DNA from 3 places in the Xanthomonas sp. WHRI 1810A genome. Region 3 is predicted to be linked to each of the others. Evidence: predicted binding sites of a transcription regulator. Region 3 holds the regulator's gene; each other region holds the start of a gene.

Region 1 (3,237 bases), on a different contig from region 3:
GGCCGATGTCACCCCCGAGGTACCGAAGTAACAGCTTGCGCCGGGAGGAACGGCAAACGATTCACCGGGTCGCATGAGTCACCCACGGCTGGAGGATAGAGTCGGGCCAAGGATCTACGCTTGTAGGGAATCCACTTCAAATCGGAGAACGTCATGAAAGTATTCAATGTGTGCCTGCTGTTATGCAGCATCCTCGTGTTGCCCGGTTGTTTTGACAATTCGGACAACAAGACCAAGGCCAACAACGATGGCAGCCAGTCGTCCGTCCAAATGCAGAACAAGGACGGCGACAGCAAATAAGGGTGGTAGGCCCAGGCCCGGCGCAGGCGCTACCTGACCTGATAGTAAGCGGTAAACACGCTCGCATTCGGACGGGTTTCGGGCAGCACGTACACCACGCCATTGGTGCCGCGGAAAGCCGGGCTGACGTAGTTGCGGTAGAAGTCCGCCGGGATGTTGATGCAGCCGTAGGAGATGCGTTTGTCCGGGAGACGGGACGACGCCAGACGCGCGGTTCGCTGCTCCTCAGGATTACTGGTCACCACTGGGTGCATCGCGATAGCGTTTTCATAATCCACCCAGAGAATTCCTCACCCTTGACCCCGCCAGCTATAACGAGAACGAGCACGGCGACTCCATGAGCCGTTCCTGCTTCTTTTTCCTCTTCAGGATTCTGCGGAGGTGACGACAAACTTCGCGTATTCCTTATATATCGCGAGTGGTTCATGAAGAAGATCGCTGTCCTGTTGTTTGCCGTTATCGTTCTCGCTGGATGTGCCCACCAGAAGTTCAAGCCCGAATACCGTACCCAGATACACACGGTGAAGATTCTTGCAGTGTCGTGGAAACCCCGAGAAATGACTTACATGGGGCGCGAACAGGCATGGGGCGCGGCTTTGGGTGCAGGCGTGGGTGCCGGTGTCGGGATGGCGGCGGGTGCGTCAAGTCTGGGCAAGGCTGCTTTGGGTGGCGCGGGGTTTGTTGCGGGCATGAAGGCAGGCGACCTGGCCTCCATGTCGACGGTGGATGTCATTCTTTACAACATGGAGACCGCCGATATCAATCTGGGGGCGTTGGTCAAAAAGAGTTTCGAAGAACAACTGGCCGCTACAGGGCGTTTCAAGATCGTCGGTCAGGACGAACAGGCCGATGCGCAGATTGAGTTGACCATCCTCAACTGGGGGTTCTCTCTGACTCAAGGCTTCAGCAGCGTGGTGTACCCGACGATTGCAGTAAGCGGCGTGATGAAACGCGGTCAGGAATTGATCTGGCAACGCAATGAGCCGATCACCCCCTTCAACGGCGCGAACAGCTATGGTTACACGCCATTGCGCTATCGCACCGAACCGGAGACGCTGCGTACGGCGCTGACAGGCATTGCTCACATCGTGGGCAGCTATCTGGTCAAGGACCTGAACGAGTAATTGCCCGTCTTACAGGATTGGCGATAAACCCCTGTCGCTTGGCCAGTTTCGGCAGTCATTCAACATCCTCTCACCCACTCTCTGGTCTGAGCCACGTGAACTCGCGGCTCAGACTTGTCCCCAAAAAAGCGTGGCCTGTCCCAGGCCATAACGTTTGGCATCCCGCTTGATCACGTGGATGAGTCGTTTCAACGCTTAGCCATCCACTGCCGTTTCGTTCAACTTTCGCCCCACCGCGCGGCCTTTAACCACGACCTGAATCGAGTGATGTCACTGCGACACTATTGCACTCAAAACGTTTCAAACTTGTACAAAAATAAGTTTCTGTACAATTTTATATAAAGTTCTCAATCTCATTGCCGACACGATATCTGAACGTTCAATGACGTAAAAAAACGTAATGAGCCTAATGAGCCTAATGAGCCAGCAGAGCCAGGCACTTGAGAAATGGAGGTTCTCAACCACATACCCACTACAAACTGTCCCATTCCGGGCTGTGAGAACTGTATGAATATCCTTGCTCCTGCCGTACACCTGGCTAACCGATTACGATTCCCTGTCAAATTCGGTGTGCTTGCCCTAATCGTTTTAATCCCTCTGATTCTGCTGGGTTCGCGCGTCATCCATCAGATCAACGAAAGCCTTGAGGTCACCCGTTCAGAACAGTTGGGCCAACGTTATCTAATGGACGTGACGCCGATACTGCGCTTGTCGATGATGCAGCGTGCACTGACCAATCGCTTGCTCAGCGGTGATAAAACCGGGCAAGCCGATTTATCGGCCAATCAGTCGAAGTTGGAGGACGCCTTTTCGAAACTGGCCGCCACCGACCTGCAATACAGTACGCAGTTGCAAACCGGTGACCGCGTACAGCGCCTGCATGCCGGGGCGCAGCGCTTGATCGAGCGTGCGAAGGCCAACGCCGACCAAAGCGACATGTTCGACGATTGGAACGACCAACTGACCGAGACGTTGAACTTCATGTACTACATATCAGCCACGTCGGGCATGGTATTGGATGAAGATTACGCATCGCTGTTCATGATCGACCAGAGCACCTTGAGGCTGCCAGGGCAAATCAATATCGTCGGTCAATTGCGCGGGCTGTCCAACGGGCTGCACGAGGGTGAAACCCTGAGTGCCGGTCAACGCAGCGTCATCAGGTCGATGCTCAAAAATGAGTTACTTATCCACAAAGAACTTCAGCAAAGTCTGACGCTGTTGAGTCGAAGAGAACCCGCTCTGGCCGAGGTTATTCAGGCACCGATCAACAGTGCATTCTCGGGTCTGGACGGCTTCCGGGCCGATCTCGAAGTGTTGATCGGGTCACCGAGTGACATCATCACCGGCGTGCAGAACTTGCCGGCCAAGGGCAATGCGGTCGTGGCTGACTTGTACAAGGCGCAAGACACCCTGCAAGACGCGCTGCTGAATGCACTTGAGCGCCGGGTTGAGCAAAAAATCTCGGAACGGCTCTTCATTCTGGGCATGTTTGCGGTTCTGGGCGTGTTGCTGGTGTATGTGTTCTGCGGCATCTACAGCGCGATGCGCCGCAGCGTGAACGAGGTGTTGACTGCCACTCAGCTCATTGCGCAGGGCGACCTGAGCGTGCGCGTTCAAGTCCGCGGCAAGGACGAGTTGGCCGACGTCGGCAATGGCCTTAACCATATGGTGCAAGCCTTTAGCGCCTCGCTTGTCCAGGTCGAGCGCAGTTCACAGTCGGTCTCCGATGCGGCTGACCGAATAGGCATGTCGATTGACCGGGCCAAGCGCTCGATGAGCACCCAGCAAAGCGAAACCGAACAGGTCGCCA
Region 2 (3,237 bases), on a different contig from region 3:
ATATTATTTTATTAGCGTGATCACTCATTCGAATAGTTATTATTTATGGGGGCACGTGCTCGTTCAAGATGCAAAAGAGCGTCTTGATTAGCTCAATAAGTAAGCTCACACGCTCGCCGATAAACCCGAGGCATAAAAAAACCCCGGCAACACGATCTGCCGGGGCGTTTTTCAGGCTTTCAGGATCTACCGATTGAATCGCTCAACCAGCGAGTATTGGGTATTGGCCGTGGTGGTGAGTTCGGCGCTGAGGGTGGCGGAGCGGCGGGCTTCGTCTGAGGTCTGGTCGGCCAGTTGGGCGATGGTGGTGATGTTGCGGCTGACTTCCTCGGCCACCGAGCTTTGCTCCTCGGTGGCTGCGGCGATCTGGGTCGTCATGTCGGTAATGTTGGCCACCGCGTCGCTGATGCCCACCAACGCCTTGTCGGCTTCCAGCACGCGTTCCACACCTTCTTCCGCCTGGCGACGGCCGACGGTCATGGTCTGCACGGCGGCGTTGGCTGTCAGTTGCAGCTTGGCGATCAGGGTGTGGATTTGCGCGGTGGACGCGGTGGTGCGTTGCGCCAGTTGGCGAACCTCATCGGCGACGACCGCGAAGCCGCGGCCCATTTCACCGGCGCGAGCGGCTTCGATGGCGGCGTTTAGGGCCAGCAGGTTGGTCTGGTCGGCGATGCCTTTGATCACATCGACCACGCCACCGATTTCGTCGCTGTCCTTGGCCAGTTGCGTGACGGTTACGCCGGTTTCTCCGACGGATGTCGCCAGGCGTTGAATCGCTTCGCGGGTTTCGCTGGCGATGTCACGCCCCTGGCGGGTCAGCGTGTTGGCTTGCTGCGTGGCCTCGGCCGTGCGCTGCACGTGGCTGGCGACTTCCTGCGTGGTGGCCGCCATCTGGTTGATGGCGGTGGCCACCTGTTCGGTTTCGACGCGCTGACGTTCCAGACCGCTGGAGCTGGCCTGCGCCAGGCGGTCGGACTGCCTGGCCTGATCGGTCAGGTGTTCGGCGGTGTCCTGCAAGCGGGTCAGGCAGGTTTTCAGACGCGCTTCCTGACTGAGGATCGACATTTCGAGCCGTGCCTGCGGGCCTCGGCTGTCGGTGTACATCTGGGCGATCAGCGGGTCGGAGGTGGTTTGTTCGGCCAGCCGCAGCAGGCGTTTCAGCCCACGCTGCTGCCAGCTCAGGCCCAGCAGCCCCAAGGGCACCGACAGCACGGCCGCCACCAGGAAACCCCATGGAGAGTTGAGCCAGACGCCGATCAGGAAACTCAGCTGGCTGACCAGAATGAAGGGCAGCCAGTCCTGCAGGACCGGCAACCATTTGTCGCGGCCGGGTACCGCCGCCTTGCCGGCGTTCAGGCGTTTGTACAGCGCTTCGGCGCGTTTGATCTGCTCGGCCGTGGGCTTGATGCGAACCGATTCGAAACCCACCACCTGCCTGTTTTCAAAAACCGGCGTCACGTAGGCGTTTACCCAGTAGTGATCGCCATTCTTGCAACGGTTCTTGACGATGCCCATCCACGGTTGACCTGCTTTGAGGGTCATCCACATGTGCTCGAACACAGCCGACGGCACATCGGGATGGCGCACGGTATTGTGCGGCGCCTTGAGCAGCTCATCGTAGGCATAGCCGCTGATCTCGACGAACGCATCGTTGCAGTAAGTGATCACGCCGCGTGCGTCAGTGGTGGAGATCAGTCGTTGATCAGCGGGAAACGTGCGGTCGCGTTGAGTGACGGGCTGGTTATTGCGCATGAGCTATCTATCCGGGAAGGCTTTGACCGGGTATCGGCCCCGCGCGTGAAAAATTGAGTTTTTTGTGAACTGCATCACTAAATCCGAGGGCCGCGCTGGGACTTTCACCGGTCGAACATCGGGTAGGTAAACAGGCTGAAGTGCACCAGATTCAGGCCAAAATGAGTCAGCACAGCGGCGCTCAAACCGCCCAGCCGGTAGGCGATGCCGTAACCGATGCCGGCCAGTCCGGCCAGTAGCACCCATTGCCAGCCGGCACCCATATGGGCCAGGCCAAACGCGGCTGAGGCCAGTGCAACGGCCATCACGTCCTGGTACGGCAAGCGCTTGAACAGTCGGGTCAGGCCGCCCTGCATATAACCGCGAAAAAACAGCTCTTCGGTCAAGGTGACCAACAGCAGGTTGTTGAGCATCCAGAGGCCACTCAGCGCGGGCCATTTGGGTGTCCACGCGACCAGACCCAGTTCGACCGCAGTGGTCAGGCACACGGTGGCGGTCAGGATCAACGCGACGGCCGTCACTGTCGCCGAGCGGGCGACGGTCGCCCGATAGACCACCCACGGGCAGGCCAGCACCACCCAGATGCCGATCAGGGGCTTGTCGAGATGAAGAAACATGGAAAACGGTGCGGCTTCGGGGCTCAAGCGCACGGCGGCGATGGCGCGGGCGTTCAGAAAGCCCGGTAACCAGTGGCTGGCGAGCCCCAACGCCAGGGCGATGAACAACAGATGCCCGACGCTGTGTACCGCCCAGTGGTGAAAGTGACTGACGCAGATCCCGGCCATGATCAGCAGGCCGACGGTGACGACGGCCGGCACACTGAGTTGCCCGTAAGTGAATGCGACGGCGTAGCCAAGCGCAAGCAGCGCCAGCGTCGTCCAGCGTAACGCTGACATGGCAGCGTCCTTCAGCAGCTAAATGAGGCGGCGATTTTAGCGTTTAAAAGGGGCGCATGCCTGTCGGACGCTCATGTAGGTCGTCCGTAAATCGAGGTTGATATGTCCAGCTTCGACGTAGGGCATATCTGACACAGCGGGCTTGCCGGTAAAACAGTCCTCGCCCGGGGGACAGGCGAGGACCATGACTCAAGACGCGATCAGTTGGCGCAGCACGTAGTGCAGAATCCCGCCTGCCTTGAAGTATTCCACTTCATTCAGGGTATCGATCCGGCACAGCACATCGACACGTTCCGACGCCCCGTCTTCACGGGTGATGAGCAGGGTCAGGGTCATGCCCGGTTGCAGCGTCGCGCCGGTCAGGCCGGTGATGTCGAGGGTCTCGGTGCCGGTCAGCCCCAGCGTCTTGCGGCTTTGGCCGCCCTTGAACTGCAGGGGCAGAACGCCCATACCGACCAGATTGGAACGGTGAATGCGCTCGAAGCTTTCAGCGATCACCGCCTTGACCCCCAACAGGTTGGTGCCCTTGGCTGCCCAGTCACGGCTCGACCCGGTGCCGTATTCCTGCCCCGCGACCACCACCAGCGGC
Region 3 (3,237 bases):
GCGTGGGTTAGGTGAAGAATATGACACTGGAATGCACCCACTTCGCTGGTCTGCCAGGCATTGTTCGTACCACGAACGTGCAGCCCGACATGTGGCTTAGGTCTAAGCAAGACAAGGTAAACAATTAACATGGGCAGCATGCATCCCGTACAGGTTATTGCAGTGACCGGTGGCAAAGGTGGCGTAGGCAAGACGAACGTGTCGGTGAACCTTTCACTGGCGCTGGCCGAGCTTGGACGCCGCGTCATGTTGCTGGACGCCGATCTGGGTCTGGCCAACGTCGACGTGCTGCTGGGGCTTACGCCAAAACGCACCCTTGCCGACGTCGTTGAAGGTCGATGCGAGCTGCGCGACGTCCTGCTGCAGGGCCCGGGCGGTATCCGCATCGTGCCGGCGGCGTCCGGCACCCAGAGCATGGTCCACCTGACCCCGGCGCAACACGCAGGGCTGATTCAGGCGTTCAGCGACATCGGCGACAACCTGGACGTGCTGGTGATCGACACCGCTGCCGGGATCGGCGAGTCGGTGGTGAGTTTCGTGCGCGCCGCCCAGGAAGTGCTGCTGGTGGTGTGCGACGAGCCGACCTCGATCACGGACGCCTACGCCCTGATCAAGTTGCTCAACCGCGACTACGGCATGAACCGTTTCCGGGTCCTGGCCAACATGGCACAGAGCCCGCAGGAAGGTCGCAACCTGTTCGCCAAGCTGACCAAGGTCACCGACCGCTTCCTCGACGTCGCCCTGCAGTACGTAGGCGCGGTGCCGTACGACGAATGCGTGCGCAAGGCCGTGCAGAAACAACGCGCGGTGTACGAAGCGTTTCCCCGTTCCAAGTGCTCGCTGGCGTTCAAGGCCATCGCGCAGAAAGTGGACACCTGGCCGCTGCCGGCCAATCCGCGTGGGCATCTCGAATTTTTCGTCGAACGCCTGGTGCATCAGACCAGCGCAGGGCCAGTGTCATGACAGCAAGTGGGTATCGCATGTACAGCAAATCGTCCCGTGATTCCCAGTATGAGCTGATCGAGCGCTATGCGCCCTTGGTCAAGCGGATTGCCTATCACTTGCTGGCGCGTCTGCCAGCCAGCGTGCAGGTCGAAGACTTGATCCAGGCCGGCATGATCGGGCTGCTCGAAGTGTCGACCAAGTACGACTCCACCAAAGGCGCCAGCTTTGAAACCTACGCCGGGATTCGTATCCGTGGCGCGATGCTCGATGAAGTGCGCAAGGGTGACTGGGCGCCTCGCTCGGTGCACCGCAACACGCGCATGGTCAGCGACGCGATTCGTTCAATCGAAGCGAAAACCGGGCGTGACGCTAAAGATCACGAAGTTGCGGCCGAACTCCAATTGAGTCTCGACGATTACTACGGGATTTTGAACGATACCTTGGGCAGCCGGCTGTTCAGTTTCGACGACCTGTTACAGGACGGCGAACATGAAGGGCTGCACGAGGACGGCGCAAGCCAGTCGCTCGAGCCGTCGCGGGATCTGGAAGACGAGCGTTTCCAGAGCGCGTTGGCCGAGGCCATCGCCAATCTGCCAGAGCGTGAACGCCTGGTGTTGGCGCTGTACTACGACGAAGAGCTGAACCTCAAGGAAATCGGTGAGGTCCTGGGTGTCAGCGAATCACGGGTCAGCCAGTTGCACAGCCAGTGCGCCGCGCGTTTGCGAGGGCGTCTGGGAGAATGGCGAGCACGTTGACAGACCCGCAACGCACGTTGCGTGTCGTGTTCTGCCGCATTTATTTGCCAAGCCCGTCGTGGTTTCGTGCAGCCCGGTCAGCGAGCTGTGCCGGTATTGATTGAACGCGCGTCCAGGTGCTGGACGCGTTAAAGACTGCTTGGAGGTCGAATTGGACAAGAACATGAAAATCCTCATCGTTGATGACTTCTCAACGATGCGGCGGATCATAAAAAACCTGTTGCGTGACCTTGGGTTCACCAACACGGCCGAAGCAGATGACGGCATCACCGCCTTGCCGATGTTGCAAAGCGGCTCGTTTGATTTTCTGGTGACCGACTGGAACATGCCGGGCATGTCCGGCATCGACCTGCTGCGTCAGGTGCGTGCCGACGAGCGCCTGCGCAGTCTGCCGGTGTTGATGGTCACCGCTGAAGCCAAGCGTGAGCAGATCATCGAAGCCGCACAGGCCGGTGTCAACGGGTACGTCGTCAAGCCTTTCACAGCGCAAGTACTGAAAGAAAAAATCGAGAAGATATTCGAGCGCGTCAATAGCTGATGTTCGCTGCGAGGGCGCTATGGATTCCAAAGATTCGACAATGGGTGACTTTGAGTCAACCCTGAAGAAACACGCACAGCAGCTGGTCGAAAGCCTTGAAAAAGGCAAGTTCGGCGACGCCGTGCAACTGATCCATGAGCTGAACCAGACCCGGGATCGCGGCCTGTATCAGGAAGTCGGCAAGCTGACGCGTGAGCTGCACAGCGCCATCGTCAACTTCCAGATCGACCCGAGCATGCCCCAGGCCGAAGAGGTCTCTCAGATCACCGACGCGACAGAGCGCTTGTCGTACGTGGTCCGGCTGACCGAGAACGCAGCCAATCGGACCATGGATCTGGTGGAGCAAAGCACCCCGTTGATGAACGGGCTCACCACCGACGCCCAGGCCTTGAGCGCCGACTGGGGCCGCTTCATGCGGCGCGAGATCAGTGCCGAAGAGTTTCGCGACCTGGCCCGCCGTGTCGACACGTTCCTGACCCGCAGCGAGCAGGAGACCCACGAAGTGGCGGGCCACCTGAACAACATTCTGCTGGCCCAGGATTACCAGGACCTCACCGGTCAGGTGATCAAGCGCGTGACGCAGTTGGTGACCGAAGTCGAGAGCAACCTGCTCAAGCTGGTACTCATGGCCAGCCAGGTCGACCGCTTCGCGGGCATCGAACACGACCAGGAAGTCTTCCGTCAGCAAAAAGAACAGGAAAAACTTCACTCCAAGGGTGAAGGTCCGCAGATTCATGCCGATAAACGTGAAGACGTCGTATCCGGTCAGGATGATGTAGACGATCTGCTATCCAGCCTGGGTTTCTAGGTTCTGAGTCAACAGCGGTGGTGAGCCGGCGGCGTGATGTTTGACCGCCCCCGGATCACCCCCACTGACGGCTTAGCCCACGACCTGGATCGGTTGACGGTTAAATTTTAGGAGCACCCCCCCAATGAGCTTCGGCGCCGATGAAGAAATCCTTCAGGATTTTCTGGTTGAGGCCGGCGAGATTCTGGAGC

Evidence for each region. The regulator FliA, encoded in region 3, starts transcription of late flagellar genes. The targets are predictions, from matches to a motif close to TAAAGTTTNNCNNNCNNNGGCCGATAA.
Region 1: ABQX22_RS00715 (methyl-accepting chemotaxis protein) is a predicted target of FliA. The motif match lies at 1,764-1,790, and genes of this name have one in related genera.
Region 2: ABQX22_RS19720 (methyl-accepting chemotaxis protein) is a predicted target of FliA. The motif match lies at 1,783-1,809, and genes of this name have one in related genera.

Annotation. Positions count from the first base shown of each region.
Region 1 covers NZ_JBEGED010000001.1:165,586-168,822, reverse strand. The annotation lists gene ABQX22_RS00735 (APC family permease) at 1-31, shown strand, start outside; gene ABQX22_RS00730 (hypothetical protein) at 154-300, shown strand; gene ABQX22_RS00725 (hypothetical protein) at 330-578, opposite strand; gene ABQX22_RS00720 (hypothetical protein) at 726-1,424, shown strand; gene ABQX22_RS00715 (methyl-accepting chemotaxis protein) at 1,995-3,237, shown strand, end outside.
Region 2 covers NZ_JBEGED010000014.1:38,479-41,715, reverse strand. The annotation lists gene ABQX22_RS19720 (methyl-accepting chemotaxis protein) at 187-1,752, opposite strand; gene ABQX22_RS19715 (CPBP family intramembrane glutamic endopeptidase) at 1,857-2,648, opposite strand; gene acnA (aconitate hydratase AcnA) at 2,838-3,237, opposite strand, start outside.
Region 3 covers NZ_JBEGED010000005.1:136,914-140,150, reverse strand. The annotation lists gene flhF (flagellar biosynthesis protein FlhF) at 1-11, shown strand, start outside; gene fleN (flagellar synthesis regulator FleN) at 130-963, shown strand; gene fliA (RNA polymerase sigma factor FliA) at 960-1,700, shown strand; gene cheY (chemotaxis response regulator CheY) at 1,852-2,238, shown strand; gene ABQX22_RS09925 (protein phosphatase CheZ) at 2,279-3,046, shown strand; gene ABQX22_RS09920 (chemotaxis protein CheA) at 3,171-3,237, shown strand, end outside.